One region of the Bacillus sp. JZ109 genome, then DNA from elsewhere that is predicted to be linked to it. Evidence: predicted binding sites of a transcription regulator. Region 1 holds the regulator's gene; the other holds the start of a gene.
The links. Region 1 encodes LexA, which represses DNA repair genes until DNA is damaged. Its sites were predicted from a motif close to CGAACATATGTTCG; they were not measured.
Positions count from the first base shown of each region.

Region 2: M1D94_RS09525 (DNA polymerase IV) is a predicted target of LexA. The motif match lies at 1,603-1,616, and genes of this name have one in related genera.

Region 1 is NZ_CP096388.1:2,219,863-2,223,287, forward strand. It holds gene M1D94_RS11720 (DUF896 domain-containing protein) at 1-116, opposite strand, end outside; gene M1D94_RS11725 (YneB family resolvase-like protein) at 180-833, opposite strand; gene yneA (cell division suppressor protein YneA) at 852-1,169, opposite strand; gene lexA (transcriptional repressor LexA) at 1,319-1,936, shown strand; partial or broken gene M1D94_RS11740 (hypothetical protein) at 2,307-2,565, opposite strand; gene fosM (FosM family fosfomycin resistance protein) at 2,474-2,908, opposite strand; gene M1D94_RS11750 (YndM family protein) at 3,117-3,425, shown strand, end outside.
Region 2 is NZ_CP096388.1:1,807,844-1,811,268, forward strand. It holds gene M1D94_RS09515 (MDR family MFS transporter) at 1-741, opposite strand, end outside; gene M1D94_RS09520 (YqzH family protein) at 1,287-1,493, opposite strand; gene M1D94_RS09525 (DNA polymerase IV) at 1,659-2,897, shown strand; gene M1D94_RS09530 (YolD-like family protein) at 2,894-3,232, shown strand; gene M1D94_RS09535 (GNAT family N-acetyltransferase) at 3,418-3,425, shown strand, end outside.

The sequences.
Region 1 (3,425 bases):
TTCAAGTACTCTTGACGGAGCTTTTGCTGTTCGGCTTTTTCTTCTTCTGTAATAACGCCAGCTTTAGCTTTGGCAGCAAGTTCATTAATTCTGGCAATTTTCGCGTTTGAAATCATGTTAAACTCCTTTATTGCATTTTGTCTATATAGTACTAGATCAAAAAAAGTTTTACAACTGATTCACTCTGCTGTCTCTTCATTCTCTATGTATTCCTGAAAACGCCGGTGAACGGTTGCTTTAGAGACATCATAGCCAAACCCTCTTAGGGTAGCCGCGATTTCAGCAAACGTCAGTTTATTCGCTCTCAGGCGGACGATCTCTGAGATTGGCACCTCTATTTTTTCTTTTCCACTGTTCCCATGTTGGTTTTTTAAGTTTTTTTGCGGTTTAAAACCGTTTTTTACTGCACGTTTCATTCCCCGTCTGATTTTCATGTTGTGAATCTTTCGCTGATACTCTTCCACAATGCTGACGATTTCCAAGACCATTGAGTCAGCCTCCGATAACTCCAGTTCACCTCTATGAGCCGTTGTATAGACTTTCACACCTTCTCTATAAATACAATGAAGCAGTGCGATTTTTGCGTTTCCCCGTCCGAGCCTAGTCTCATCCTGAACCAAAATGACATCAATTCCAGCGTTCTTAATCACATCAAGCAGCTCAAATACACCATCCCGATCCATTTCATATCCGCTGGCTTTTTCTGAAATCACTTTGACCACTTCCATGCCGTTCTCCGCTGCAATGGCCGTAAGCTCCTCCTCCTGCCGCTTTAATGACGTTTCCTGCTGTTCTTTATTTGTGCTTACACGGGCATAAATGAGTGCTTTCATTTTATCTCTCTTTCCTCTCTATCTTACAGTTGCTAATTCATATGCATCCTGATGCTTCTTTTTCAATGGGATCACTAACTCATCACCCGGCTGGATATCAGAGGTTTGAAGTTGATTTTTATCAGCTACCCATTCAATAAAATCATTTTTGTTTATCTTTTTTGTATCGGCTACCTGATCAGCAATTGACCAGAGTGTGTCGCCTTGCTGGACTTCTATTTTAACATACTGATTAAGCTCTTGGCCGCTGCTTGTATATGACAGCATAAGGATAACCGCGCTCAAAATCACTGTGAACAGACCGACAAAAATAATAGATTCTTTACTCATGATCATAACCTCCAACAGGAATGTTTGTTCGCATTTTTATAATTTCAGTATATACGAACAAACGTTTCTGTCAATTGTTTTTTCGAACCTATGTTTGTACTGTAAGGAAAATCATGCTATAATCTTCTTAAAATCGACGTTTTGAGGTGCGAAAAATGACGAAGCTATCAAAAAGGCAACTTGATATCCTCCGTTTTATTAAAGCAGAGGTTAAATCAAAAGGATATCCGCCTTCCGTGAGAGAGATCGGAGAGGCTGTCGGGCTTGCGTCCAGCTCTACTGTCCACGGCCATTTGGCCCGCTTGGAAACAAAAGGGCTGATCAGACGGGATCCGACAAAACCAAGAGCAATAGAAATTCTTGATGAAGAAGTAGACATTCCGCAAAGCCAGGTCGTTAATGTACCGGTCATCGGGAAAGTCACGGCGGGATCTCCTATTACAGCAGTAGAAAATATTGAAGAATATTTTCCGCTCCCTGACCGCATGGTTCCTCCAGACGAGCATGTATTTATGCTGGAGATTATGGGAGACAGTATGATAGATGCTGGTATTCTCGATAAGGACTATGTCATCGTTAAACAGCAAAACACAGCGAACAATGGGGAAATTGTAGTTGCGATGACAGAAGATGATGAAGCAACTGTAAAACGATTCTATAAAGAGGATACACACATTCGCTTGCAGCCTGAGAACCCAACGATGGAACCTATCATTTTGCAGAATGTCAGCATTCTAGGGAAAGTGATTGGCGTGTTCAGAACCGTCCATTAATCTATTGATCTATCAGATGCATGAAATAACCCCCTTTTCCTTTACGGAGAGGGGGTTTGTTGTTCAAAAAAAGCAGGCTCGCCCTGACTTTTGGGTGCGAGCCTGAATAGGAGGAAAAAGAACATCATGTTTACACCATAATTATCCACCAAACAATTGTTGAAGTCAAGAAATTTTCTTTCCTTCAGGAAACTTTTATTCAAAATATGAACGTTTAGAATATTAGACGCTATCTTCTTAAAAACGTTTCATTTTTAGGTCGTGGAAGGATGCGGTTTTATATTTATTAAAGGGCGAGGCAATTGATATAACTGAAAATTTAGTACATAGTTTAGGTAGTTCAACACTCTGTTAAAACAGCTCGCTTTCTTCATATAAAATGTAATATGTATTTCAAATTCTCCTTCACCGAATCACTTGTGCAGTTCAAAAGATATGGCATCGTTGAACTAATCGGGTAGAAACCTTCCCCAAACATAAAGTCTCCACCAACACCCTTCTTTAAATTTAACCTTATATGAAATATGGTGTGTGATATCAAAAGGCCGTTTCATCATAAAAGTGCATATGGGTTTTTTCTTGTTTGTAATATCGAAGCTTGTCTTGAAGTGTTCCGGTATGAAATTCAAATTTGTGGCCGTCAGGGTCGGTAAAATAAATTGATTTTCGATCGCGTTCATCTCGTTCTCTGCCAGGCAGAATATTGACATGAAGTCTTTTTAATTTAGCTGATACCTCCTCAAATTCATGATCTTCAATTGTAAAAGCAATATGGGTATAAGAAAGCTTAATGTCATTTCTCGGGATGTCTGGTTCTTCATTAAGCGCTAGCCAGATGCCGTTCATGTCAAAATATGCAGTTGTTCTTCCCTTTACCAAAAGCTTTGCATCAAACACTTTTTGATAAAAATCAATCGATGTATCCAAATGCGAAACTGAAAATAACAAGTGATTGATTCCTTTTATCTCCACAAATCATTCCCCCCTTGAAAGCTGATCATCCACATATACGTCTTTTTTCATAAGAAAGTTTCATACTGCTGAAAAAAAATACCAGTGTAAACAAAAACGGACTGTTTAAAATAGTAACATGACCATTATGAATGGTTTTGAATTGCATTATTTATCATTTGTTTACGCCCAAGAATTTTCTTCAAAAAATAACAATTTAGGTGGTCAAATGAAACATATCATTGCGCTTGCTTCAAAGATTGCTTTCACTCTCGCCCTTTTATATGTGATTTTGGACAGAGTCTATCACGCATCCTTTTTAAGTGTGATGTTTATTGCACTTTTCTTAGGTTTTGTTTCCTATCTTTCTGGTGACATGCTCGTCTTACCCAGAACAAACAATATTACAGCTTCATTGGCTGACTTTGGCCTTTCATTCGTTATTCTTTGGGTATTTGTTTTAACCCAAACAAGAAACGATTTCTCACCATTTGGAGCAGCTCTCCTTTCCGCTGCCTGTCTTACTGTTTTTGAATAC
Region 2 (3,425 bases), 410 kb from region 1:
ATTGCCGATCAAGGGGTTCTGCGCCATATACTGAGGGAATGTGGAACTGAATTGTGAGTAGCCGAAGGTGCATAGCGTAATGCCGACCAAAGCAATGGTAAAAAGATAATCCTTTTGCGTGACCATAAACGCTTCCCGCACGCTCCTATTTCGGGACTGGGCTGGTGCTGATAAGGATGGATGTTTTTTAAATTGGAGGGCAAGCATAATTCCGTATAGTCCGTAAATGACTGCAGGCACCAAAAAGGGCGTAGTCGATTGCGATGAGCCGAAATATAGGCCAAGCACAGGTCCGAAGACAACGCCGATATTAATAGCCGCATAGCGTAAATTAAAAACTAGCAGTCTCGTTTTTTCTTCTGTCATATCAGACAGCAAGGCCTTTGAAGCGGGCTCAAACAGTGATTTGCAAAGACCGTTTAATGCGTTTACTACAAAAAACACCCAGAGATGAGATGCCGCCGCAAAGCCTGCAAATACCAGCATCCATCCGAAAATCGATACAAGCATCATGTTTTTTCTGCCGAATTTATCTGAGATATATCCGCCGTAAAAGCTTGCGAGGATGCCGACTGATGAGCTCGCGGCGATGACCAGCCCTGCATAGGAAGCTGATGCGCCTTGGACGGCTGTCAAATAAATCGCTAAAAAAGGAATGCTCATCGATGTTGCCATTCTGCCGAAAATGGTTCCGATTATAATTGTCCAGCTGATCGGGTGGATATCTTTCCATTTCTTCATGAATTATATTCTCTCCTGTATGTATGATCTTTCTCTATCATATATGAAAAAATTTCCTTCTCCAATAGATCGTTCAAAATATTTCGTTATTGACATGTAGTATGCCTGATTGTATGGATGGCAATATACTATGCGTTGAGGATGCGTGTGGCGGGGGTTACATCTTGAAATTGAAGGTGATGACAGAAGGAAAATGACGGTATGTCCGAATTCAGTGAGGGTGTGTTTGAAACATTAAAAGAGTTTAAGCCGCCAGGACGTAGATCATATCGGCAGTGAAACCGGCTATGAGATCAAGATGTACGCTGAAAACCGATGGACCGCATGACAGAACAAGAGAGCACATCTCTTCGAAAAAGTGTATACGCGTGATCATGGACAGCTTATTCCGTTTTGCGCGAGCATTGAGGGGAATTTTACGCCAGGCCATATGAATCTATGGAGCGTGAGAAAATCCTGCTTTTTTTCTGTAAGCCTGAGACTGTTTATTTGTTTCAGGCGGTGTTTTCAAGGGGAAGCCGCATCAGCGGCTGAAAGTCATGCGTTTAAGAGAACAAGCCTTGGTTTGTGACATAGTCATAAATGATATCTTCTATATGCGCATGCAAATCCTCATCCGGTTCTTCATTCCGTCTCTCTTGTAGAGCCGCTTTCAGGCTTTGTTTTTCATACGGGCTTAACGGATCTATAGCAACGTTTCTGCCGTATTGCCGCAATGCCTGTTCCATCATTTTTTCGACAAATTTCTCCATCATGACTCTCCTATCCTTATGCTTCGCTTTTATTCTACTAAATGTTTTTCTTCTCTCAAACCCTTGGATCATATTTTCTGTCAGACAAGAATCATTTACCAGTATAAAACGAACATACTTTCGCATATAATGAAAAACGAACATAAGTTCTTTTTAGAGGTGTGTATGATGAAAGAAAAAGTGATTTTTCTCGTTGACATGCAATCGTTTTATGCATCTGTAGAGAAAGCGGAAAATCCACATTTGAAAAATAGGCCCGTCATTGTTTCGGGTGACCCTGAAAAAAGGGGCGGAGTCGTATTGGCTGCCTGCCCGCTGGCGAAACAAAAGGGTGTGGTGAATGCTTCACGGCTGTGGGAGGCGCAGGAAAAGTGTCCTGAGGCTGTTGTGCTCCGGCCGCGTATGCAGCGGTATATTGATGTATCACTGCAAATTACGGCCATTCTCGAGGAGTATACAGACCTTGTGGAGCCTTATTCTATCGATGAACAGTTCATGGACATTACAGGCAGCCAGAAGCTGTTTGGGACGCCGATGGAGATCGCGAAAAGCATTCAGGGCAGAATCATGCGGGAGATCGGCGTTTATGCACGGGTCGGAATCGGCCCTAACAAAGCGCTGGCCAAAATTGCGTGTGACAATTTTGCCAAAAAGAATAAGAACGGTATTTTTACCTTAACGAAAGAAAATATGAAAACCGAAATGTGGCCGCTCCCGGTGGGCAGCATGTTTGGCGTCGGGAGCCGCATGAAGCATCATTTAAATCGGATGGGCATCAGCACGATCGGCGGGCTCGCGGCTTTTCCGCTCGATCTTTTAAAAAAGAAATGGGGCATTAACGGCCACGTGCTGTGGATGACGGCAAACGGAATCGACTATTCCCCTGTGTCAACTTCGTCTCTGGACGGGCAAAAGGCGATAGGCCATGGAATGACTCTCCCGAGAGACTACGAACACTTTGACAAAGAAATCAAGGTCGTATTGCTTGAGCTGAGTGAAGAAGTGTGCAGGCGAAGCCGAAACGCCGGGGTCATGGGGCAGACGGTGTCAGTGAGCTGCCGGGGTGCTGATTTTGATTGGCCGACGGGCTTCAACCGGCAAGTGAAGCTGGCAGAGCCGACTAATTCTACTCAGGATGTATATGAGGCTGTACGCCGGCTGTTTCTTACATTTTGGGACGGGAAACCTGTCCGCCGCCTCGGTGTCAATCTGTCTCAGCTCTCATCTGATGACATATGGCAGCTCAATTTATTTCAGGATTATGCAAAGAAAATGAGCCTAGGCTATGTGATGGACGGCATTAAAAATCGATTCGGCGACACAGCAATCATCAGGGCGGCGTCACTGACAGCGGCAGGCCAGGCATTTGAACGTGCGGCTAAAATAGGGGGGCATTATAAATGAACGATCATTTAAAAAGGGGCAACCTGCTGTGGGAAGGGAGCAGGATGTTTCTGCCGGAACATAAGCAAAGCCTGCTGGAGAGAAAGCGGCTTAAACAGAAGCTGCAAAAGCCGATCCTTGACCCCGATAAGCTGGAAGAGATGAATCAAACGCTTTGTGCCGCGATGGAGTTCGCTCAGGATATCACTGTGAGCTGCTTTCAGGACGGTGAGATTGTCCGCTGCACCGGGAAGATCTGCCGGTATGAAGAGTTTGAAAAAGCAGTATGGATAAAAGGAGACGAGGATCAGCTTTATAAGCTGAAACTTGATCAAGTGCTTGATATTGTGCTGTAAAGTCTCTCCTCCTGCTTGGGGGAGAAATAGGCGTAAAATGATCAAACATTGTTCCCTCGGCAGTCTGGAAACGTATGATAAAGGAAAGAAGGCATTTACAATTCCAGCCAGGCAAAATATAATTTTTATATTGTGAGAAAAAGAGCTGACATTCGTTTTGCCAGACGGAGGGAGATCAAATCGTAATGGATAT